One region of the Planococcus sp. YIM B11945 genome, then DNA from elsewhere that is predicted to be linked to it. Evidence: riboswitches for the same ligand, from Rfam matches in the RefSeq annotation. Region 1 holds a riboswitch; the other holds the start of a gene.

Region 1 (12,118 bases):
GGATTCTTGAAAAAGAAGAAAAAGTAGGTGCGGAAGTTGAAGCGTAAAAAAAAGCATGAAGAACATGTCGACGAATCATGGCTCATTCCTTACGCCGATATTTTGACGCTGCTTTTGGCGCTTTTCATCGTTTTGTTTGCGGCCAGTGAAGTGGATTCGAAAAAATTCGAAGCCATTTCCCAGGCGTTCAATAGTGAGTTGGAAGGCGGAACAGGCGTTTTGGAGCAGCAAGCCGCAGTCGAAACGTTCGAAGAAACGTCGCCGATTCCCGAAGTCAGCGAAGAAAATCCTGCTGGCAAAAGCAAAGAAGAAATCGCAGTCGAACAAGATTTTAAAGAATTAGGCGACCTTCAGGAAAAAGTGGAAACCTATATTAAAGAAAAAGGGCTGGCACCGCGATTGCAAACCAAATTGACAGCAAAAGGCTTGCTTTTGACCATTAAAGAAGGCGTGCTTTATACGCCGGGAAGTGCGGATATGTCAGCAGAAGCGCAGAAAATTGCAGTGGAAATTTCGAACTTATTGATTACGGACAAACCCCGGTTCATTTACATCGAAGGCCATACGGACAATGTACCGGTCGCGCAATCAGGAAAATACCCGTCAAACTGGGAACTGAGCGCAGGACGCGCCATCAATTTCATGAAGTTGCTTCTTGAAAATGACCAGCTCGATCCGAAAAAGTTTAGCGCGACAGGCTACGGAGAATTCCAGCCGCTGACTTCGAACAAAACCGAAAAAGGCCGGGCTGAAAATCGCCGAGTGGAAGTATTGATTTCACCATATACAGAAGAAAAAGAATAATAGAGGTGCAGCATGGGGAAAATGAAAGGCACGTTAATCGTAATTATCGCAGTAGCCGTAATTGGAGCGGCTGCTTGGTTTTTCTTGTTGAAAGACAAGGAAGCGGGGGCTGAAGAAGAAAAAGCATTGACGGCAGAAGAAGTTGCCGCACTTAGCATTGATACAGATGTCATTACGACGAATTTAGCATCAGAAGGCCATTTCGGCATCGTCCAGTTCAATATTTTATTGAGCGATGAAGACGCGAAGCACGAAGCGGAAAAACGCACGGCAGAAGTGCGGGCAGCGATTATTTCGACAGTGGCAGGCTTTACAAAAGAGCAATTGATCGGCAAAGACGGCATTGAAACATTGGAAAAAGAACTATTCAATAAACTAAGCAAGATTGTTGAACACGGAGAAGTGGAACGCGTACTCGTCACAGAATTTAAAGTGCAATAAAAAAGTTAGCATTCAGTGGCAGGTTCTTGCTGTTGAATGCTACTCGTTTTTTACTGAAATAAATCAGATTTCTGCTAAACATTTCGGACAGCGTGCCGATATACTATTTATAAAGAGATAAAGAATCAGGTGATGGACATGCAGACAGACCGACTAGATAATTGCAGCAGATGTGGCAGGTTGTTTCTCAAAGATCATTCTGATTGCTGCTTAGATTGTTTCCAAGAAATCGAGCAAGAATTTAAAAGCGTGGCGGAATTTTTGAAAAGTCCGTATAACCGCTATGCAACTACTGAGGACGTCAGCAAATTCACCGGCGTTTCGCTCAAACGGATCGCTGATTTTATTCGCGACGGCCGCGTTTACGCTGAAGACTATCCCAATCTGGGTTACGAATGTGCCCATTGTGGTAAACTCATAAAAAGGCAAGTGCTCTGCACCGACTGCTATACGCAGTTTTCCGACGACGTCAACAAAGCGTTGAAGCGCGAAAAACTGACCGATGGGATCAGCAGCAAGCAAACGGCCGGATCAACCGAAAGAACCGCACAGTACTGGAAGTTGAGGAAAGACAAATAAAACGGCAGGGTGGTGAGGGAATGAATATCGATAAGACAACAGGCTCTTCTTATATTCAATCTTATCAAAAGCAACTGCAAGTAGCTCCAACAGCAAAAGCCAAATCGGCGCAAAAAGAAGACCAGCTGCAAATCTCAAGCCAGGCAAAAGAAATGTTTGAGAAAAAGACAGAAGCAGTAGACACGGAACGGCAAGAAAAAATCAATCTGCTAAAAGCCCAGATCCAATCCGGCGACTACCAGGCCAACAGCAATAAAGTGGCTGAAGGAGTTTTCAATTTCTGGTTCGGCAAATAGGGGATGGCCTTAACAGAGGAGGCTAAGAAATGCTCGCAGCAATCGCCGCAAAACTAGAAGAACTAAGCGACGTGCAAAAACAATTGCTCGATGTCGCAGAACAAAAACGGCTGATCATCATTGAACGGAAAATAGAAGATTTGAATGAGCTGGTGAAACAAGAAGCGGGGCTCATCGATCGGCTTAGTGCATTGGAAAGCGAACGGGAGCAATTGGTTGAAGAATTTCTCAAACAACACCCAACGCTTAGCTTCCAAGAAGCGATCAGCCAAACGCGTGATGAACTGGCACAGAAAAAAGTGCAAATGCAAATGGCCGCTCTGCAGCAAGGCATGACCGATTTGCAGGCAAAAAACAAAGTGAACGAGCGGCTGTTAAAAGACGCGATCCATTTTGTCCAGCACATGATCGAGCAAGTCACAAAGTCAAAACAGCAAAACTTCAATTACCAATCGCCCATGCAAACAAAATCAACGACAGCGAGCCGCGGGTTTTTTGATACAAAAGCTTGATAACAGGAAAGAGGGAAAGACATGGTTTCAACATTTCACGGATTAGAGCTTGGCAAGCGCGGATTAGCGGTTACCCAGGCCAACATTACAACGACCGGCCAAAACATCGCAAACGCCAATACGAAAGGCTATTCTCGCCAACAAGTAAACTCCAGCGCGTCGCCTTCGCTTGATATTTGGACAGCGAACGGCACCGGCCAATTGGGGACCGGCGTCTCGCTTGACTCGATCACCCGTGTGAGAGACCGCTTTCTCGACAGCCAGTACCGCGACCAAGCGTCAAACCTTGGCAAAGCGGCGATTGAGCAAGATACATACGACCGTTTGGAAATGGCGGTCAACGAACCAAGCGACACTGGCCTTCGTTCTGCGATGGACCAAGTGGAAGCGGCTCGCCAAGATTTGGCGAACGACCCTGACAGCCCTGCAGCTAAAGCGGTTTTAAAAGAACGCGCAGCGGCGTTTCTGGATACAGCGAAATCGATGAACAAATCGATGGACAACATCAAGGGGGATCTGAACTTGCAGCTGGACGAATCGGTTGCGCAAGCGAATGATTACCTAAAACAAATTGCTGAACTAAACAAAAGCATCAAAGCAAACGGCAGCCAGTCGAATGATTTGAAAGATAAGCGCGATGTATTAGTGGAAGAGCTTGCCAAACTGTTGCCGATCGAAGTAAAAGAAGTGGGCGGCATGTACACAATCAAGTCGAATGGGGCTTCTCTTGTAGACAACACCACACCGCCAGCTGAGCTTACAGCCGCTTCGATTACGAAAGATACGGGCGGAAAGTTGGGCGGCATCGTCCAATCGTTGGAAAATGTAGGAACGGTCAAAGGCCAATTGGAAACAATGGTTTCTCAGTTTCAAGCGGAAACCGGCGATTTGATTAGCGGAGACGGAATTGACAACATGAGTGTTAATCCCAACTTTACGGACTTAACGAGCACGGCTCCAGCGGGATCAAGCGCCAAAGGATTGTTCCAAAGCCTAGTCAGTGAACTTGGTGCGAAAAGCCAAGCTTCTCAAAATACATTGGCCAACAACGAAGCGGCACTTCTGGCAACAGACAGCCGCCGCCAATCGGTGACCGGCGTTTCGCTTGATGAAGAAATGGCGAATTTAATCATGTATCAACATTCATACAGCGCGGCTGCACGATTGGTGTCAATGACGGATCAAATGCTTGATACCATCATCAACCGCATGGCGAACTAATCGCAGGTAAATGGGGGCAAACAAATGAGAGTCACACAGCAAATGATGCAGCAAAATTCAATTCGCCAGATGAACCAAAACTTGGACCGCTTCAACAAAATCAACAACCAAGTGGCATCCGGCAACAAAATTCAGCGTCCGTCTGACGACCCGAACGGCGTCTCAAAAGCGATGAATTTGAAAAGCGCTTTGGCTGCCAACGAACAATACGACCGCAACACCACCGAAACAAAGTTGTGGATGGATGAAACCGACCAGACAATCGGCGAAATGGTCGATGTCATGCAGCGCGTCCGCGAACTGGCGGTTAAAGGAACCACTGGAACGTTAAACGACACAGATCGCCAGGCGATTCAAGCTGAAGTTACGCAGTTAGCTGAACAAATGCGCACGTTCGGCAACAGCCAAGTGAACGGCAAGTATTTGTTTAACGGAACGAACGTGAAAGAAGCGCCATTTCCTTCAGAAGGCAAGATCGACATGAATGCTTTGGCGATCAACCAAGATTCCAAAATGTTCGCAATTGGCGACGGCGTCAGCATCAAAGGGAATGTCACAGCGGATGAGTTGTTTGGCACAAAAGACGCCAACATCTTTGCTACACTTTCCAAGATTTCCGAAGACATCTCGTCTGCAGATTTAAGCGAAATCGATGCCGATATGAATCGCATGTTAAGTGCAGCTGCTATAAACGGCGCGCGGCTTAACCGGGTAGAAGCGGTTGAAAACCGTGTCGCCGACAGCAACATCCAACTGAAATCGATGTTGTCGAAAATCGAAGACGTTGATTATGCAGAAGCGATGATTCAACTGAAAAGCGAAGAAAGTGTTTATCAAGCAACGCTCGCTGCTTCAGCCAAAATCATTCAACCAAGTTTAATGGACTTTTTACGCTAAACAAAAAGCAATTCGCCTCTCGCGAATTGCTTTTTTTCATGGGCAGAAAAGGCTGGAGTTTTTACGGGGTTTTTGTTGGCTAGGTGTCTCCGGAAAAACGATTTTTACAATGGCAATCAATTTTTCTAAAGGCGTTTTTCCTATTTTAGCAGTATAGTTGGAATGCCATTATTCTTACTTAAAATACCTAAATGGAATAAAAAGTGAATAATATGACTTATCAAAATTCCTGTTTCTTCTATTATATACAAATTAGATAAGGCCTTAGTGTAGGATTTAAAACTTGGAGCAGAAAATCGCTTGCTTATCAGTAGGCTGGTAAACGTAGTTTTTCGTCAAAAAGTTTAATGCTTTTGCGCTATTTAATCGAATGCAAACTGGCAAAGACGTCTGAAGAAAACAGCGAAATTTGCCGAAGGCCAAACCAATAAAAAAAGAGCAGATGCAACTTGGCATCTGCTCTTTTTCTTATCCCTTCATCGTGTTGACTAAGCCCATCATGTCATCAGCGAATTTGATCGATCGCCCTTGGGATTCAAGCAAGCGTTGAGTGGAAATCAATTCCGTCATTTCGTCCGTTAAATCGACATTCGACATTTCAAGTGCGCCTTGGCTAATGTTCACTGTGCCATCGCCAAGTTGCAATGTGCCGTTCGCTAGTTGTTCGGCTTCCGTTCCGGGAAGCTGGTAGTTGTTGCCGCCTAATTTTTCAAGCATGTTTGGCCGGTTGACCGTCGCGATGCTTAATTGGAATTGAGTCGGTTGTTTAGCGGGGTCTTTATAAGTCACTTCAACGAGGCCGTTTTCATTTGTTTTAATGGATTTGTAATCTCCGTCAAAGGAAATCGGCTGGTTGTTGCTGTCGAGCACGGCAGCTCCGCTTGCAGTAACCAAGTTTACTTGGTCGCCGTTAGGCTGAACGTGGAACGAACCGTCTCTTGTGTAAAGCGTTCTTCCTTCAGACGCCACCCGGAAAAATCCGGAATCGCCTTGGATCATAAAGTCGAGCTGGTTACCGGTTTGCTTAATGCTTCCTTGCTCGGTGCGGATACTCGTGTGTGTGTTGATTGCGCCTGCTCCAATTCGGATTCCGTAAGGAGTGGATCGGCCGGCTTCACGCTGCGGCGTCGCTTGCCGTTCAAACGACTGAACCAACGCATCCGAGAAATTTGCTTCTTGGCGTTTGTAGCCTGATGTGTTGACGTTCGAAATGTTGTTGGCAATCATATCGACTTTTTTCTGCAGCTCACGCATTGTCGTGGCTGCTGTATTCATTTGGATATTCATCTAGTTAACCCCCTTAGTAAATCCGGCCGATTTCATTGACGGCTTTTTCCATGCTGCGGTCATACGCTTGAATGACTTTTTGGTTGGATTCAAAGCCGCGGTACGTGCTCATCATCTCCGTCATCGTTTGCGTCAAATCGACATTGGACTGTTCAAGAAACCCTTGGCGGACAAAAGAAGCGGAATTGGCTAAAAGCGGAACCTCTTCAACTGACTGCGGAACATTTTGCGGATTTCCTCCCCAACGCAGCAAGCCTTGGCCTTCTTTCACCAATTGCGCCGGATCTTCGGTATATCCAATCCACAAGCTGCCAGCCGTTGTTCCATTTTCCAAGGAAATCTGCCCATTGTCTTGAATCGAAAACTTCTCGGATCCAACATTTATAGGAGATAAGTCACGTCCTAAGACGGTGTGTCCGTCACTAGTCTTTAAGACCCCATTTTGATCAACGGTAAACTGGCCATTTTGGGTATAACGAATGTCGCCGTTCTCGGTTTGCACCCCGTACATGATGGTGCCTTTTTGCCCAGTGTCCGGATTGACCGGCAGCAGTTCAGACATTAACGCAACATCCGTGGAATTTCCGGTTTCTTTTAATGCGCCTTGCAAAAAAGAAGGAATTCCTTCCTGGGCATAAACCCCGGTGTTCAACGTGCCAATCTTGTTGGAACCGCCTGCAGCAGGGGTGCCTTTGCCCATTGCACTAAGCAACTGCTCCGGAAAAGCGCGCAAGACGGTTTGGTCTTGTTTGAATCCTGGAGTGCTGGCATTGGCCAAGTTATTGGTTAGAATTTGTTGTTTTCGATTATGGGCCATTAAGCCGGATGTGGCAGTGTATAAACCACGAAACATAGACAGGTACTTCCTCTCATTGAAGAATATGATGATTATTTCGTAAGCTTAACACGTATTTAGGAATATTTATATATATTAATGGAAAATACAGTAGAAAAAAATTTTAAAAGAAAAATATACAAATTAATAGAATCATGATACTATGTGTTGGAACATTTATTTTAAAATAGTACAAATTGACGAGTTTAAAATAGAGCAGTTACAAAAACGATAAATGGCAAACTTTTCGAAAGAAGAGGACGCAAAGCCACGGGCCTACGTACAAAGTTATAAGGCAGCCGGGTTGCCGAAAGATGGATTGTTTTACGTAAATCCACCTTTTTTAAGGTGGATTTTTATTTGAAAATATATAGGCAAAGGGGCAGAAGGATGAAACTTTTTTCGCAATCTTTTCAGTCATTGGAACAAGGATTATCAGCGGCCACATTAAAACAGCGTGTCCACTCTTCTAATATTGCAAACGTCGACACGGCAAATTACAAAAGCAAGCATGTCGATTTTCAATCTACGTTAAATGGAGTTTTGAAAGACTCTGCCATTTCCAGCTATAAGACAGATCCAAGACACCTTTCGTTTGGAAATGGTTCTTCATCATCGAATCCTGCTATCAAGGTGAACGAATCCTCGCAATACAACGCGAACGGCAACAACGTCGACATGGACTTAGAGATGTCCGAGTTGGCGAAAAACCAATTATGGTATAACGCAATGACCGACCGCATGAATGGCAAGTTCAATAGTTTGCGTACAGTCATTAGTGGAGGGCGGTAAACATGAGTTTATTTAATGGATTGAATATCAGTGCTTCAGGATTAACGGCAAACCGTTTGCGGATGGACGTTGTTTCTTCTAATATCGCGAACGCCAATACCAACCGTGCAAAACTGGTTGATGGCGAATGGCTGCCGTATCGCCGAAAAACGGTTGAGCTGACACAGAACGGAGTTTCTCCATTCGAACAAAAACTGCAATCGACGATCAATAAAGGCAATGGCGAAGTATCGGGAGTCAACGTTTCCCGCATCAAAGAAGACCAAGCGCCATTTGTGCAAACATACGATCCATCTCACCCGGATGCCAACGAAGAAGGCTACGTCTTATCTTCCAATGTGGATCCTGTAAAAGAAATGGTCGACTTGATGTCGGCTACTCGTTCATATGAAGCGAACGTCACAGCGATGAACGCTTCAAAAAGCATGTTTATGAAAGCATTAGAAATCGGCAAATAAGTTAGAACAGTGTAATTCTTAATAAGCCGCTTCGGTCGCTTTGGGCATAGCTCCCGCAAGAAGCCAGGAAAATCGCCTGTCTTCTTGCTTCGTCGGCCTACGCCTGCGCCCTTGGACGCGCCGAAGCTAAGAAATTTCTTAATTTCATATGAAACTACAAGTAAAAGTCTTATTTTATAGCAAGTCGACTAAAAGATATGGAGCAAAACAGCGGAGACTCCCGCGGGAGCAGCGTAGCGATGAAGTGCCCGACACTCGGGCGCTTAGCCCGAGTTAGTTCGGCGCAAGCCCGCAGGAAAGCGGAGCTGTTTTGCGGAATATCACTGCCACCACATTCTAAAACGTAAGGGAGTGCACCATGGATAAAATTAGCATGCTTCAAACCCCAATGATTCAAAGTCCGGCCGCATCAAAACCGAATTCCGAAAACAAGACGGAAGGTTTTGGAGAAATTTTCAAAAAAGCGCTGCAAGATGTAAATGCAGCACAAAACGAATCCGATAAACTGACCGGCCAATTGGTAACCGGCCAAGTGGAAGATGTCCACGAAGTGATGATTGCTGCGCAAAAAGCGAGCCTTTCACTCGAAATGACCGTGCAAGTGCGCAATAAAGTAGTCGAAGCTTACCAAGAAGTGATGAGAATGCAATTATGATCCTTGATAAGATGAGGGATGAAGCGTAAATGAAAGAGAAGATAGCAGGATTTAAAGAGAAAGTTACACAATCATGGGGCGCATTTTCGCCGACAATGAAGTGGACGGTAGCCGGTTCGTTTTTTGCTACCCTCATTTTGCTGTTTGTTTTCGTGTTTTTCAGCAATCAAGAACATTACGGAACACTTTACTCGGGTCTTACAGCTTCAGAAGCGGGCGAAATCAAAACCGCTATTGAAGAACAAGGAATTCCGGTTGAAGTGTCATCGGACAGCACGACGATTAGTGTGCCGGAAGAAGAAATCGCCAATTTAAAAGTGAACTTAGCTGCCGAGGGAATTCCGGAAAGCGGCAATGTCGATTACGGCATTTTTAGCGAGAACATGGGGCTTGGCATGACCGACCGCCACTTTGATGTGGTTGAGCGGGACGCCATGCAAAACGAGCTCGCTTCGTTGATTAAACAAATCGACGGCGTTTCGGAAGCGAACGTTATGATTACCTTGCCAAAAGAAAATGTTTGGATTACCGATGAAGAGCAAGTAGCGACCGCATCGGTAGTTATTCAAGGCGATCCGACTTTCCAGTTGGATCCGAAACAAATCAACGGCCTTTACCACTTGATCAGCAAAAGTGTTCCGGATCTGCCGGCTGACCAAATTGTGATCATGGACCAAAACGGCCAAGTGTTTGAAGCAGAAGAAGAAAACAAAATGGACACAAGCTTGTCTGTTTACCAGCAGCAAAGTGAAATCAAAAAAGACATTGAACAAGACATTCAGCGCCAATTGCAGCAAATGCTCGGTTTGACGCTTGGGCAAGACAAAGTGGTCGTATCGGTTATGACCAGCATGGACTTTACACAAGAAAAACGGGAAGAAAACCTCGTTGAAGCGGTCAATAAAGAAACAAACGAAGGCATCGACATCAGTGTTGAGCGAATCGTTGAAACGTATTCGAGCGAAGGCGCAACCGTTGATGACACAACCGGAACGGGTGAGACGGAAATTGCCAATTACCCGGCAGCCGGTGAAGGCGGCAACACCGAATCCGAAAAAACCGAAGAGCGGATCAACCGCGAAGTCAACCGGATCAACCGCCAAATCGAAACAAGCCCGTACGTGATTGACGATATTACGATCAATGTCGGCGTAGAACCCCCGAATCCACAAAACCCGGCAAGTTTAACGCAAGAAAACATTGACGACATCAGCAATCTATTGAAAAACACCGTTAGCACTTCGCTTAGCATGAGCGGAAAACCCGTGACGGATGAAGAATTAGACACCCGGATTTCGGTATTTGCCACTGAATTCCAAGGAAAACCGGCTGCGGTTGCCACTGCAGAACCAAAACCGGCATCGTGGATCGACACGCTTACCGGCAATTTATTGTTTATGATCATTGCAGGAGTGGCAGTAGCGTTGCTTGCAGTTGTGCTCGTTCTTGTTTTGCGCAAGAAAAAGTCAAAAGAAGAAGCACTCGAAGACTTTAATTTTGATATGTTCACTCAACCAATGAGCATAAAAGAAGATGGAATAGAAGAAATTAATTTTGATGATTTAAGTTCAGTTACCAATCCGAAACGGAAAACGATTGAGAAACTGGCGAAAGAGCGGCCGGACGACTTTGCGAAGTTGTTGCGGACATGGATGGCTGAAGAGTAGGAGAATGGCACATGGTTAATCAAATCACAAAAAAGCTGACAGGTATTCAAAAAGTAGCTGTGTTGCTCGTCGGGTTAGGGCCTGATGTATCTGTTGAGATCTTTAAACAGTTGACGGAACAGGAAATCGACCAATTGACGCTGGAAATTTCGAATGTTCGCCAATTGAAAAACAGCCAAACAGAAGAAGTGTTGAGTGAATTCTACGGAATGATTCTTGGACAGGACTTCATGAGCGAGGGCGGATTGGATTACGCGCGGGAAATTCTTGAAAAAGCATTGGGGAAAGATAAGGCATTGGACACCATCGGCCGTTTAACGAGCCGATTGCAAGTAAAACCGTTCAATTTTGCGAGAAGAGCCGATCCGAACCAATTGTTGAGCATTTTACAGCACGAACATTCCCAAACAATTGCGCTTGTTCTTTCTTATTTGGATTCCAAGCAATCTTCGCAAATTTTGTCCCAACTGCCTGCTGAAAAACAAGCGGAAGTGGCACGGCGAATTGCGTTGATGGAAAGCACATCGCCTGAAGTGATTCACCAAGTGGAACAAATACTCGAGCGCAAGCTGACCGCAACCGGTTCTCAAGACTATGCCGCAACGGGAGGGTTGGAAGCCATTGTCAAAGTGCTGAGCAAAGTTGACCGCGGCACCGAAAAAACCATCCTCACCGAGCTGGAAAAAAATTCACCGGAATTGGTCGAAGAAATCAAGAAACGGATGTTTGTCTTCGAAGACATCGTCTTGTTGGATACGCGTTCGGTTCAGCGGATTATCCGCGAAGTAAACGACGCCGATTTGACGTATGCACTGAAAGTGGCGAACGAAGAAGTGAAAGATGGCATTTACCGCAATATGTCTGCACGTAGAGCCGAATCGATCAAAGAAGAAATCGAATTGATGGGCCCTGTGAAACTGAAAGATGTGGAAAATGCTCAAACGAATATTGTGGCATTGGTTCGCAGCCTGGAAGAGAAGGGTGAAATCATCATTTCCCGCGGTGAAGGGGATGAAATGATTGTCTAACATCATTCGCTCTCAAATCACCGTGCCGCACGACACAAAAATTATCCAGCCAAAAAAAATAGAAACCAAAAAATCCGTTTTCGCAGACCGGAAGTTAACTGCCGGCGAGCAAAAACAGTTCATGTTGCAAGAATTTGAATCACTGGAAACTCAGTATGTCCAATTGCAGGAAAAAATAAAACGCGAGCAAGAAGAAGCGCAAACTGCCATTGAACAATGGTGGCGAGAAAAACAGGAAGAAGCGGCGCGAGAAGCCCAGCGGCTTGCTGAAGAAGCATCTGCCCAAGGATTTCAAGCGGGTTTCGACCAAGGCGTGCTCGAAGCAGAAAACGAATTTCGGGAAAAACGGCAAGACATGCAGCAACTACTGGAAACCGCCTATGCTGAAAAAGACAAAATCATTCAGCAAGCGGAACCGTTTTTATTGGAACTCAGCGTGAAAGTGGCCGAAAAAGTGATTAAAACAGAATTAAAGCAGCACGGTGAACAGCTAATCACCGTCGTTAAACAGGCATTGATGCAAGTTGAAGAGTCCGAAGACGTGCTCATGCAAGTGTCTTCGGAAGACTACCCGGTCATTCTACCCTTTTTGGAAGAACTTAAAACCTATGTTCGGGCAGATTCTGCATTAAAAATTATTCCCGTT
Region 2 (12,118 bases), on a different contig from region 1:
AGCATTAACCACATACATTCCACGTAATCTTTAGCATATCCCCAGTCACGCAACGAATCTAAGTTTCCTAAAGTTAGTATTTGTTGCTTTCCTTGTGCAATGCGTGCTGCAGCAAGAGTGATTTTGCGTGTAACAAAAGTTTCCCCACGCCGTTCGGATTCATGATTAAACAAAATACCGTTGACTGCAAACATATTGTAAGATTCACGGTAGTTTTTGGTAATCCAAAACCCGTATATTTTTGCAACTCCATAAGGGGATCGCGGATAAAACGGCGTTGTTTCTTTCTGAGGAACTTCTTGAACTTTTCCAAATAATTCCGAAGTAGATGCTTGATAAATCCTAGTTTTACTTGTTAATCCCAGCATTCTTACAGCTTCTAAAATCTTCAGGGTTCCAGCAGCGTCGACATCTTGAGTGTATTCGGGCATATCGAACGAAACACGCACATGAGATTGAGCCGCTAAGTTATAAATTTCATCAGGCTTTGTTTCATTAATAATGCGAATAACACTTGATGTATCTGTGACGTCTCCATAATGCAGATACAATTTTTCACGATTTATGATCTTTTCTAATCGCTCTTGATTATAGGAAGAACTCCGCCGAACTATACCATGTACTTCATATCCTTTTTCCAATAAAAATTCTGCTAAAAAAGAGCCGTCTTGTCCGGTTACGCCTGTTATTAATGCTTTTTTCATATTGGCCTCCCATATGCAGCATTTTATTATGTTCTCTATTTTTAAAATAGCTGTTTTATAATGAAGTCATTCTGCTTCCATGTTATATTCAAAAATATAGTCATTAAATCGATCATTTTTGTTAAAGTTTCTATAGGCATAATCAATGCACTTATCTGTGTAATTTAATTCCTCATTATTCCTTATTTTTTTTATGGCTTTTATTAGCTCTTCAATATTGCCTTTTTCAACAATAGTACCTATTGGCTCTAAGCTGCTTTCGATGCTCCCGCCGGTATTAAAAGTTATTATAGGAGTTCCACAAGCTAATGCTTCTAGGTTTGTTGTCGGAAAGTTATCTTCCAAGGTTGGATTTACATATATATCCGCAGAAGTGTAAATTTCCGCTAATTGTTTGGCACTTTCTGTATTTCTTATACCTATTATGTTTTTTGGTAAACTTTTAATCTGTTTCTCCGTGAGACCTACCAATACCACAACTTCATCTGGCTCAATTTTATTGGCTAATTCTATAAAATAATGCAATCCTTTTCTTTCTCCCCATACATTGGCGACTCCTAAAATGACAAATTTCTCTTCCAAGTTGTTTTCTTTCTTAAACGAAGTAGGCGTTGGTTTAAAAATAGCTAAGTCTATGCCGTTATTGATGACCTTTACAGGATAGTCTTTTAAAAACGATTTTTTTACTAATGCTGACAACCATTTGGAGGGTGTGATAATAGTCATATTTTTAATTCCTGTTAAGAGTTCCTTTTTCTTTATATAATTTTCAAAAGAATTATCTTTTACTAAACTTTTAGGATATTCTTTTTTTTGAGGACATTCATAACACCCGGTTTCCCATCTATTGCACCCTATATAATCGAAATTACTGCAATGGCCGGTAAAAACCCAGCAATCATGCAAAGTCCAAAAAACCTTTTTGTTTGATTCTTTCAAATAATTAAATAGAACTTCAACATTAATGTAATAACCGTGTATATTGTGTAAATGAATGATATCTGGGTTAAGCTGTTTTACCTTATCAATAAATACTTCTGTCGCTTTTTTCGATCCAAATCCATGTTTATCAAATATCCTTGTTTTTGCAACATGCAAATACGTATCTGCTTTACTGCCAATTTTTAAAACATTATTGCAATTTCGGGGTTCACCTCGGCCATAAGCTATCCAGCTTTCGTATCCTTTTTCCACCAGTAGTGAATGAATATCTGTCGCAATTCTTCCAGTGCTTCCAATCCCACATACAAAGTTGATTTGGAGAACCTTCATTAATTTCCCCCCACATTCATTTAATCAATTCTTCTATAAAGATTTTGTTTCGTAATTGCGTCCTTTCTTGTCGCCTTTTCCAAAAGAAAATTGTTGTTTGCTGTATACAGACGATTGGAAACCTTCTGGATTTTTTGTTTGCCATCTCCAAGCATCTATACACATTTCTTCCAAGCTTTTTTCAGCATGCCATCCTAAAAGGATTTTTGCTTTTTCTGGATTTGCGTAGCAAATACCAATATCTCCTGCACGCCTTGCAGCAATCTGATAGGGTATTTCTTTTGCCGTAACTGCAGTGAATTTATCGATTATCTCTAAAACACTATAGCCTTGTCCCGTTCCTAGATTAAAAGTTTCAATTCCTTTATTTTCAAACAAATAAATTAGCGCCTTTAAATGCCCCTTTGCTAAATCAACCACGTGAATATAGTCCCTGACTCCAGTTCCATCTACTGTTTCGTAGTCATTGCCATACACTTGAAGTTGGTCTCTTTTGCCAATAGCCACTTGAGTAATATAAGGCACTAAATTATTGGGGGTGCCAATGGGATTTTCACCAATTTCTCCGCTTTCATGGGCGCCGATCGGATTGAAATACCGTAAAATCGTAATTCGCCACGAACAGTCGGAATGGTAAAGGTCATTTAAAATTTCTTCAATCATCAATTTACTGCGCCCATAAGGGTTAGTAGCGGATAATGGAAAACTTTCATCAATTGGTACTTTTTGAGGGGTACCATATACAGTAGCCGATGAACTAAACACTAATTTTTTAACCTTATGTTTTTTCATAATTTCGCATAACTGTATGGTTGAAGTGAGGTTATTGCGATAGTATTCCAACGGTTTTTCTATCGATTCTCCAACTGCTTTTAAACCGGCAAAATGCATGACTGCTTTGATTTCATGCTGTTTAAAGACCCTATCCAACGAGTCATAATCCAGCAAATCAACTTGATAAAAAGGAAAATCTTTTCCTGTCAGTTTCTTTATTTGATGAATAGAACCATTTTCACTATTAGAATAGTTGTCTACCACTACAATTTCATATCCAGCATTTAACAATTCCACTGCTGCATGGCTTCCTATATAACCTGCCCCTCCTGTAACTAAAATCATCCTTATTCCCCCCAGATTTTCTTTTCGCACTTATTTAATCTTAAATTCCACACTGATTACACTGATAAATACATGATTCACTTTTTATATATCAGAATATTCAGTTTATTATTAATAAATTTTATACTACTTCGCAGCATTTATCTACTTAATTTTGCAGCTGTATAAAATAAGCAATTTAGTTGATCAAGAGATAAAAATAAAGAATAACTATTTTTCTCCTCTTGCTTTATACTGTTAGTAAGTTTTGATTATATTTGGGCTAACTTATATTATTGAAATTCAAGTGGATGACGAAACATGACAAACTAGAGCGGCCAGAGACTCGCTGCAAAAGGGATAGGCCAAAAAATCATGTATGATGATTTTTTGGCCTATCCTTTTTATTCAAGCATGCATTTTCACTATTCCTTGCTATTCTATCGTAATCGTCTAGGTATATTCCCTATTTCCAAACACGTTCTTTTAAACTTAAATTTTATAGATAGGCGTAAATTTTTTTGTTTCCCCCATAACTAATTCGATTGGTTTACTCTTTTTCACTCCTGATTGCTCTGGATACTTTTTTCAGCTATATTTTTATAAGAAAACTGTATGATGCCTTTACTCATCGCTATCCGTTCCATATCTTTATACATTTTTTTATTGTTTATAATTTCAATAATTAATTCCTTCATTTCACTGATCTTCTCACTAAACAAAAAACGGCAATTACCATTTAAATCTACATGATCAAAACCTTCAATATATTTAAATACACAGGGCTTACCGAGACCAACTGCTTGTTCCCAAAAAACTGAATGCAATCCCGGAAATACTATCAAATCTGCTGCATAAAAGTATCTATAGGTGTGCTCTGGATTAATCCAGCCAGTGTATACTATACTTTCGTTTAACAAACTATTAAACTCCTCTTTATATTGAGGGTCAACTGATCCAAATACTAGAAGTTTAACGTTAGGCTTTTTAATTTCAGCAACGCTTTTCATTAAAAGTAAAATTTGTCTTTTGTTTTTATCTATTTTTCCACCGGTTATTATTAAAAAATCATCTTGTTTTATATTATATTTAGCTCTAACTTCATTGACGACACTAGTACTTCTTGCTTCCTCGACTTTTTCATCGTCAGCTCCTAGGACTAATAATTCGACTTTTTTCTTATTTATTTTATACATATCAATAAGAAAATTAACTCTAGCTGGTGAAACGCCATAAAACTTCTCAGTATATGGTTCTATATCTTTGGCATATTTCTTCCAAATTATTTTATGGAGAATATTTTTTGACACCCAATTAGTAGCACTATTAAAAAAATCAGAATGATTATCTACATATACTTGTATTTCCGGAAAATTTTTTATATATTTAACTACTTGTTTCATGTCGACAAATTGGCATCCATGAATAAAAATTATCTCTGGTTTTACCTGAGAGATAGAGGCGTATAATTTATCATATTTCTTAAACTTTTTATCCAACCTATTCTTTCCGCGTATGGGCAGACGTATCGTTCTAACTCCGTCTTCATTAATGTAATCTGTTTTTTCACTTAAAGTCATTTCTCCTTTATTATTCCAAATCCATCGGGAAGTAATAATCGTAACAGTATGTCCTAGTTTTTTATGATATTTTGTAAGCAAGTTTTCTTGGTAATTCCAACTATCCGTAACTGGACCACATAGACACAAATGCAAAATATCCATTACTTCATTCACTTCCTCTATCAACTAATGGATTATGATATTACTAATCGCAGCATATACTTCTCCGAAAAAACATAAAAATGGACTATTTCTTCATTTCCTATCTAATCCAGCCGCTTTTTGTTCACTTGCTGTACCCTTTTTCTATCTTGAAAGCTTTGTTTTATTTCGCTTTGTTTTATTTCGAATTAATTTTATCATTATTATTAACAAATTAACAGACTATTCAGAATAATTAAATCAGCATACGTGAGTTTTTAAAGTCATCTTCATTGAACAACGAGAAATTTAATATACACGCATTTCTCAAAATTACTTTAGCTTCTTCACTTCCCAATCAGCATCAAAGGCACAAACTGCCAACTAAAGCGCTCAGTTTAAAACTATGCTTAAGTATCGCCTCGAAGCACCAATAAAGCCGCTTCCGACAGTACTCTCTTACTCACCATATTAAATTTTTTCTCTTTTTATATCAAAAAGCTCACGTTCTATCTTCAATATAAAATCCACATCCGGCAGCCGGATGTGGATTTTACTTTACTTTCATTTTAAAAATAGATGAATATATAGCCTCTGCATTCCTCTATCAAAGCCAATCTGTTTACTTTTTCTTTCTTCTCCCCAACAAGAACATCGCCAGTCCAAACAGCACAGCAACAGCAATCCATACCCAAGTCGGTATGCCGCCTTTTTCTTTTTCGTCTGTTTCAGCAACTGGATTTGTCGTTTCTGCAAATTCCTGCACTTCATCATTTGAAATCGAGAATGCTTCATTGACCGCAAACTCTTGGCCGCCGGCTTTGCCGTTAACGACCAGCGTGTAGTCGCCATCTTCAAGCTGTTTATTGTTCCACGCAATCGGATAACGGATTTTGGTTTTTGGCGCCATGATGAACGAATCCATCGTGCCGCTGAACATTTCCGCTCCTTCGCTGTCCTGTACAGCGTACGTGCCCGACACATTGCCTTGGATCAAATCTGCGTTGTTTGCCATTTCAACAAAAACTTGAGCCGTAGTGGGAATAAAACCGGCAGTGCCAACAGAGAAATCCGCTTTTGATTCACCAGGTAAATTCAGCTGGATCGCCACCGCATACGTTGTCTCTGTATTAATGACAAAGTTTGCTTCGTCTTCTCCCACTTCTTCGCTGTCTTCCTTCACTGTTTCTTCAGTCACTTTAATACCGCCAAGAACCGTCTCACCAGAAATTTCCGGCACTGTCAGTTGAATCGGCAATTCCATGGTTTCATTCGCCGGAATCGTTACTGTTTCTTTCACGTCCATATAATCAACCAAGTGAATGCCGCCATCAAGCAACTCGGTATCTTCTGAAGTTGTTTCAGCTTCATAAAAGATGCCGCCGGCCGGAGATGTGTACGCATTTGATTTTTCGACACGTACGTTGATTGGCGTGTCTTTGGTGTTTTCCAATTTCAGCATTAACGTCATTTGCTCGCCCGGTTTGGCATTCAAATCGAAGTAGCCTTTAGTGGCTGGCACTTGGTTTTCGGGGTAAATCGGTTCGACTTGAAGCGAAGACTCCTCTGCAAACGCCAAGGTTGGCAGCATAAGTGAAAATATAAGAAAAGCAAAAATACGTATGTACATGAAATTCCTCCTGAATGGTTGGATGTTGTAGTTCGAATAATTTTCAAAAAAAAACCATGTCCCAAAGACATGGCACGGAATTTAAATTAAGATTGTGGACCATTCGTTAATTCGACTGAAACAGTTGTTGAATAATTGCCGGAAAAAACTTCTTTCGGAAGCAAAGTTAACGTCATTGCAATCGGATCAATTGTAAAGCTTCCCATACCGCCATTACCTTGAGCAGTTAAAATGTTCACTCCATTTGCATTGTCGATGTTTCCACCACTTGTTGCGATCGTGCTTACTTCGGATGAACCGCCATCCACTTTTTGGACTGTCGGCACAGCAAGAGTCAGTTTGTTTTCGCTTAATACACTTCCGTCTTCTGTGAGGCTAAGTGGCTGGGCTTTTACTGTTACGTTCCAGCCATCGCCAGTTCCTCTTGCATCAATGATGCTTGCAATATCAAGTTGTGCAGTAGTGGTTTGAGTGGCACCCGATAATTGCACCATTCCAAAATTTGATGTTGAAACGCCAGTCATCGTAACATTTTCAGCACCTTGGATTTCAGTAGTTGATGTACCTTCTGCTGCCATCGTAGTAGAAGCAAACACCGTAGTCATTAAAGCCAAAGCAGCCGTTCCTGTTGCGAATTTCTTAAACATTGTTGTCATTATATTTTCCTCCCAAATTGCGGGTGGGGTAGAAGATCTATTAAAATGAAAAATTGCGTTTTCACCCTTCACTCTTAGCAACCCAGCCGTCATAGTTGTATAACCGTAGACCTGTAGCTTTGCGTCAACATCTTTCGACATTTTTGCCTTTTTCAAATAAAGAATCGATTTCTGTTTTTCTCATCAATTTCTTACTTGCAGGACTAACTATATAACATAAGTCAGGTACTAAATATAATACTATGTACTCATTTATATGGTTAATATTAAAAAATAATAAGAAAAACAACTCAGATTAATATTTCCATAATTCTCATTTTATTATCATTCATTTGTACAGCTTCTAAAGCTCAAATTATATCGGAATTACGACAAACGGCCACCGAGTTACGACAAAACTCGCCTTAATTACGACAAACCCCTCCTGAATTACGACTACCCGGCCCTGAGTTGCGGCCAGCCGGCAGTATGCATCTACTTGGAATTCCAACATTCATCACTCAGCTTTCCATCTCAAAAAAAAAACCACAAAAAAGCCGTATCCAGAAACCACCTTGGCTCCCAGATACAGCTCTTCAAACTGCTTTATTCATTTCTTAAATCGTTCAATCATGTCTCCATCAAGCACATCATCCGACATTCTTAATTCCTCAACACCGTTCGCATGAATCGGTTTGCACGCTTCCACGTCCACCGTTTTCCCGGCAGCACGGTCGTAGCAGGCGCCTTTTGAAAAGGCACCGTCAGAAGAGGCAATAAATGTCAGATCTTCCGTTACAAACGAGCCATCGCGGAACGTAGCTTGCCGGTTGTCCATATCCCATAGGTTGCGGCCGAGCCAGTGCTGGTCTTCTACTGGGCCGCCGATGATATCCAAAATCGTTGGCGCCATGTCGACTTGGCTGCCGATTTGGTCAAACCTCTCAGGCTTTTCTACACCCGGAACGTGCATAATGAGCGGCACGTTTTTGTCCGCTTCAAAATAACTGAGCGCTTCTTTTGCATCCGCAAATTCACCGAATGCCGGGTCGTCTTTCGTCAGCCCAGTGCTGTGATCGCCGAAAATCACCAGCATCGTGTCGTCCCACATGCCTTTGTCTTTCAAGTCCTGGACAAAATTCCCGATTGCCTGGTCCACAAAATGGATCGACTGCAGGTAATTGCGGAAATGTCGTTTGTCGTAATGGCCATAGCCTTCCATATTGAGCACGTTGTATTGGTCGGGCATTTCAAACGGGTGGTGGCTCGTCAACGAAATGATATGCGAATAAAACGGCTTCTCCAGCTTTTCCATTTTCGCCAATGATTGCTTCAACATATCGTTGTCGTTTATTGCCATGCCGATTTTTTCATCTTTCCCAAAATCCTTTTGGCTGAAGAATGTATCAATGCCAAAGTTATTGTACATGATGTACCGGTTCCAAAAGCTTGGCTCGTACGCATGGAAGACGTTCGTGTTATATCCTTTTTCCTCTAGCGCTTTCGGCAGACTGTCGAATGTGTTTTTTGGATAAAGCATATAAGCTGATCCTTTAGCAGTCGGATAAAGCGACGTATTCAACAGAAATTCCGCATCAGACGTCCGCCCCAGCCCCGTTTGTTCGTAAAAATTCGGGAAGTACAACGCTTCCTCTTTAATAAGCCGGTTTAAATTCGGCGTAATGACATCGCCGTTGATTTTCCGGTCGATAACAAAATTCTGCAGCGCTTCGACTTGCAGCACGATGACGTTCTTTCCTTCAGCCATTCCTGAATACGAGCTCGCTGCCGGCGTGCGTTCGCCCAGCCACTTTTCAACAGCGTCAACTTCCTCGTCGCTGTATACTTTTTTATTGATGTAATTGTCGTTGATGTAGCGGTCGATATTGGCGACGTGAAACCCGAGCAGCCCCGTGAAATTGTACACGCGCATGTTCGAAATCAGCTTGTTGAACTGCCACTCGCCGCCATTTTCCATCGACTTGTTGAATGGCACAAACGTCAACTGATAACCTACGAATAAAACCAGCAGACCCGTGACGAGTCTCGGAACAAACGAATGTTTCGGAGGGGTTATGCCTTTCGTCTTCCGGAAATAAAAGATGAGAAGCGGAATCATCAACAGAACATCCGCCAAGAAAATCAAATCGCGCCAGCTAAACAGTGCAAAGACGCTGTCGCCGACATCGCCCATCTGCCCCATCTGCATAAGCACCGTGATCGAAATGATGTCGCCGAAATAGCGGAAGTAAATCACATCTGCCAAAATCACAAACGACAGCAACAAGTTCATGATAAAAATCGCGACAAGGCGTTTTCTGCCCCGCAAAAATACAATCCAAAACGTTGCCAATAAAATCGTGCCGAGGCTGATCATGGCGACCCCTTCAAAAATATTCAATTCCGTTTCTTTGCCGGTCAGCCAGGCAAAAAACTCTTTTATGTACTCCAGTGGCTCAAGCGTGATAAAGAGCGTCCCGCTTTCTTCAGAAAAAATATAAACTTTCACCAAAAGCAGCACCACAAGAAGCGCCACATCCAATTGCCTTATCAAAAAGCGCGAAGCTTTAGTCAGAAATCCCATGAATTGAACATCCTTTTCCTTTTACAGTATTTCTCTATTTTACCACGGAGGAGAATATTGTGGGATGAGTTGCGACAAAATAGTGATGAATTGCGACAAACCTAATCTGAATTACGACAAAACGTGCGAGTTACGACCTATCCCTTGCGAGTTGCGACAAAATGAAAACGAATTGCGACAAATTCCTAGTGAGTTACGACAAAAACCTTAAACCCAAATTGGAACTGCCCGCTCTCGCGGCCAGCTTAAAAACGCTGGGCGACGTTCAGTTACGACAAAATGTTCTTGAATTACGACCAATCCATCTCGAGTTCCGCTCTAGAGTTCGCGAGTTGCGACAAAAGCCAGCTGAATTACGACATAATTGCCTCGAATTACGCCATTCCCACTCCAAACAAAAAAAGGAAGCCAGCAATCGGCTTCCTCTCCCTTCTATCTTATTCGCGCATCGCCTTAACTTCAGCAGCCTTCATTTTCTGTGAACTGTAAGGCGTGTAGTCGTATTCGTCAATTTCGTACACATACTCATTGCCTAGCGCGTCTGTGTATAAAATGATGTAATAATCGAGATCGGTGTCTAATTTGGTGTAGGTTTTTTTGTTCATCTCATTTACCAAATTGTACGTTTTGAAATCTTTTACGGCATCGCTATAATACTCATCAAACACAAACAAGTCCATCGTAACCGGCGTTTTTACGTCGATTTCCAGGTTCAGCTTTGTATTTTCCCACCAGTAGTCGCCAAGCGGCGTAAACGAATAGGTTTGGGACACGAGCCAGTTTGGCAATTCGTCATTGCTGATTTTGCCTGTTACGGTTTTTACGTTGCCGGCCGCGTTTGTCGCTTTGATGACGTAAGTGAACCAATCGCTGTACCAGTAGTTATATCCGTCTTCATCCAAGCCGTCCCAGTAAAAAGAATTTTTGCCGGCTTGTTGCGATCCGAGTTGGATGGTCCGAATAGGATCGTCGTAGCTGTCACGGATTTCAACCGTGACCGTTGCGTCTTGCGACAATTTATAGAAAACATCGCTGCCGTAGTCGTCGTAAAGCTGGACGACTGATGGGTATTCAACTTCCACTTCGGTCAACACGACTTTCATAGTTCCTGTCGCAGAAACAGATGTTTTGTAATTGTCGACTGCTGTGATTTTGTATTGATACGTGCCATCTGCAAGCAGCACACCGTCTTGGCTTTTGCCATCCCAGACGAATGCGTTCGCTCCGGCTTTTTTCGCTGCTGCCATTTCAATCGTTCTCGCAACTTGGCCGTCTTTTAAGATCTCGACTGTCACGGAAGCTGGTTTGTTGAGCGTATAGCTGAATGAAGCATTTCCTTCTTTCTTCAATGCGAATTCTTTCGCAGCTGTGATAACCGGCTTTTGCCAATCCTGCAAATCAAAGATTTTCGACTTGGCCGTCAATAAATTGCCTACTGCATCTTTCACTTCCACTTGGTATAAGTATTTGCCTTCTGCAACCCATTTTCCATTGTCGTTTTTGCCGTCCCATTTAAGCGTTGTCACGCCTGCATTATAGGATTTATTATTCGTTAAGCGTTTTACTTTTACGCCTTTGTCGGTCGTGACATAGGCAGTCATCGTCACTTTTTCTTTAAACGTGACTTTTACAGCATCTTTCGACTTGCCGTCCATTTTGAACGGAGAAGCTAATACAGAAGTTGATGCAGTCGGTTTAGTAGTATCGATTTTAATCGACATATTGGCATTGGCCAATTTGATTTTATTGGCTCCAACACCGGACAACACCAATTTGTATGTGCCGTCTTTCACTTTCTGGTTTTTGCTGTTGGTGCCGTTCCACTCCGCTTTGCCGGTTTTGGTGTTGACGGATTTGTTCGTAAAGAGGGTTTTGACCACTTTGTTTTTGCTGTCGTAGACTTTTGCCGTAACCGAAGTTTTTTGGTTAAGTTCATACGATACGGCAAGTTTGCCTTTTACAGGCGGCGAGAACACAGCGGACGAACCAACTTTGATCGTCGGCTTGACTTTGTTGGTCAGCTTGACCGTTTTCTTTTTGTAGACGTTTTCTTTGCCGTTCGTCAGTTTCGCGACTACAGTGTATGTCGCATTCGGTGCGTAAAGCCCGTTTTCCATCTTACCGTCCCATGAAGCCGATGCTTTGCCGCCGCCCCATTTTTTCGGGTTGATTAGCTTTTTAACAAGCTTGCCTTTAGAATCCTCGACAAAAACCGAAACTGTCTTGCCTTTTTGGGCAGTGAAGCTAATGCCGGTTTTATTTTTTCCAGAAGCGGTAAATGTTGAAGATCCAGTAATAGAGGACAACGGCGCAGTCGTTTTGCTCAGCGCTTTTGCAGCGTCTACACGTCCAGCACCAAAAAGACTGTCCCATCCCTTTTTCCCTAAATCTTTAGAAGAACTCTCCAAAATGCTTTCCACTTGGTCAGGGCTCAGCAATGGATTTTTCGACAGCACCAATGCGGCTACTCCCGAAACTACCGGTGCTGCCAT

Evidence for each region. A riboswitch is a leader RNA that binds a small molecule or an ion and turns the genes downstream of it on or off. The one in region 1 is predicted to bind cyclic di-GMP.
Region 2: linked by a shared signal. The riboswitch ahead of ACRRQV_RS07020 (WxL domain-containing protein) and the one ahead of flgB (flagellar basal body rod protein FlgB) in region 1 are both predicted to bind cyclic di-GMP.

The regions. Positions count from the first base shown of each region.
Region 1 covers NZ_JBOZWR010000005.1:36,702-48,819, forward strand. Annotated here, with positions in the region: gene motA (flagellar motor stator protein MotA) at 1-47, shown strand, start outside; gene motB (flagellar motor protein MotB) at 37-804, shown strand; gene ACRRQV_RS11495 (flagellar basal body-associated FliL family protein) at 826-1,245, shown strand; gene ACRRQV_RS11500 (hypothetical protein) at 1,507-1,824, shown strand; gene flgM (flagellar biosynthesis anti-sigma factor FlgM) at 1,845-2,120, shown strand; gene ACRRQV_RS11510 (flagellar protein FlgN) at 2,150-2,632, shown strand; gene flgK (flagellar hook-associated protein FlgK) at 2,654-3,853, shown strand; gene flgL (flagellar hook-associated protein FlgL) at 3,878-4,750, shown strand; gene ACRRQV_RS11525 (flagellar hook-basal body protein) at 5,219-6,037, opposite strand; gene ACRRQV_RS11530 (flagellar hook-basal body protein) at 6,051-6,890, opposite strand; cyclic di-GMP riboswitch class I at 7,100-7,184, shown strand; gene flgB (flagellar basal body rod protein FlgB) at 7,263-7,664, shown strand; gene flgC (flagellar basal body rod protein FlgC) at 7,667-8,122, shown strand; gene fliE (flagellar hook-basal body complex protein FliE) at 8,481-8,777, shown strand; gene fliF (flagellar basal-body MS-ring/collar protein FliF) at 8,807-10,444, shown strand; gene fliG (flagellar motor switch protein FliG) at 10,456-11,472, shown strand; gene ACRRQV_RS11560 (FliH/SctL family protein) at 11,465-12,118, shown strand, end outside.
Region 2 covers NZ_JBOZWR010000003.1:495,569-507,686, forward strand. Annotated here, with positions in the region: gene gmd (GDP-mannose 4,6-dehydratase) at 1-704, opposite strand, end outside; gene ACRRQV_RS07000 (glycosyltransferase) at 771-1,976, opposite strand; gene galE (UDP-glucose 4-epimerase GalE) at 2,010-3,095, opposite strand; gene ACRRQV_RS07010 (glycosyltransferase family 4 protein) at 3,635-4,810, opposite strand; gene ACRRQV_RS07015 (WxL protein peptidoglycan domain-containing protein) at 5,400-6,407, opposite strand; gene ACRRQV_RS07020 (WxL domain-containing protein) at 6,494-7,063, opposite strand; cyclic di-GMP riboswitch class I at 7,137-7,221, opposite strand; gene ACRRQV_RS07025 (LTA synthase family protein) at 7,653-9,626, opposite strand; gene ACRRQV_RS07030 (S8 family serine peptidase) at 10,064-12,118, opposite strand, start outside.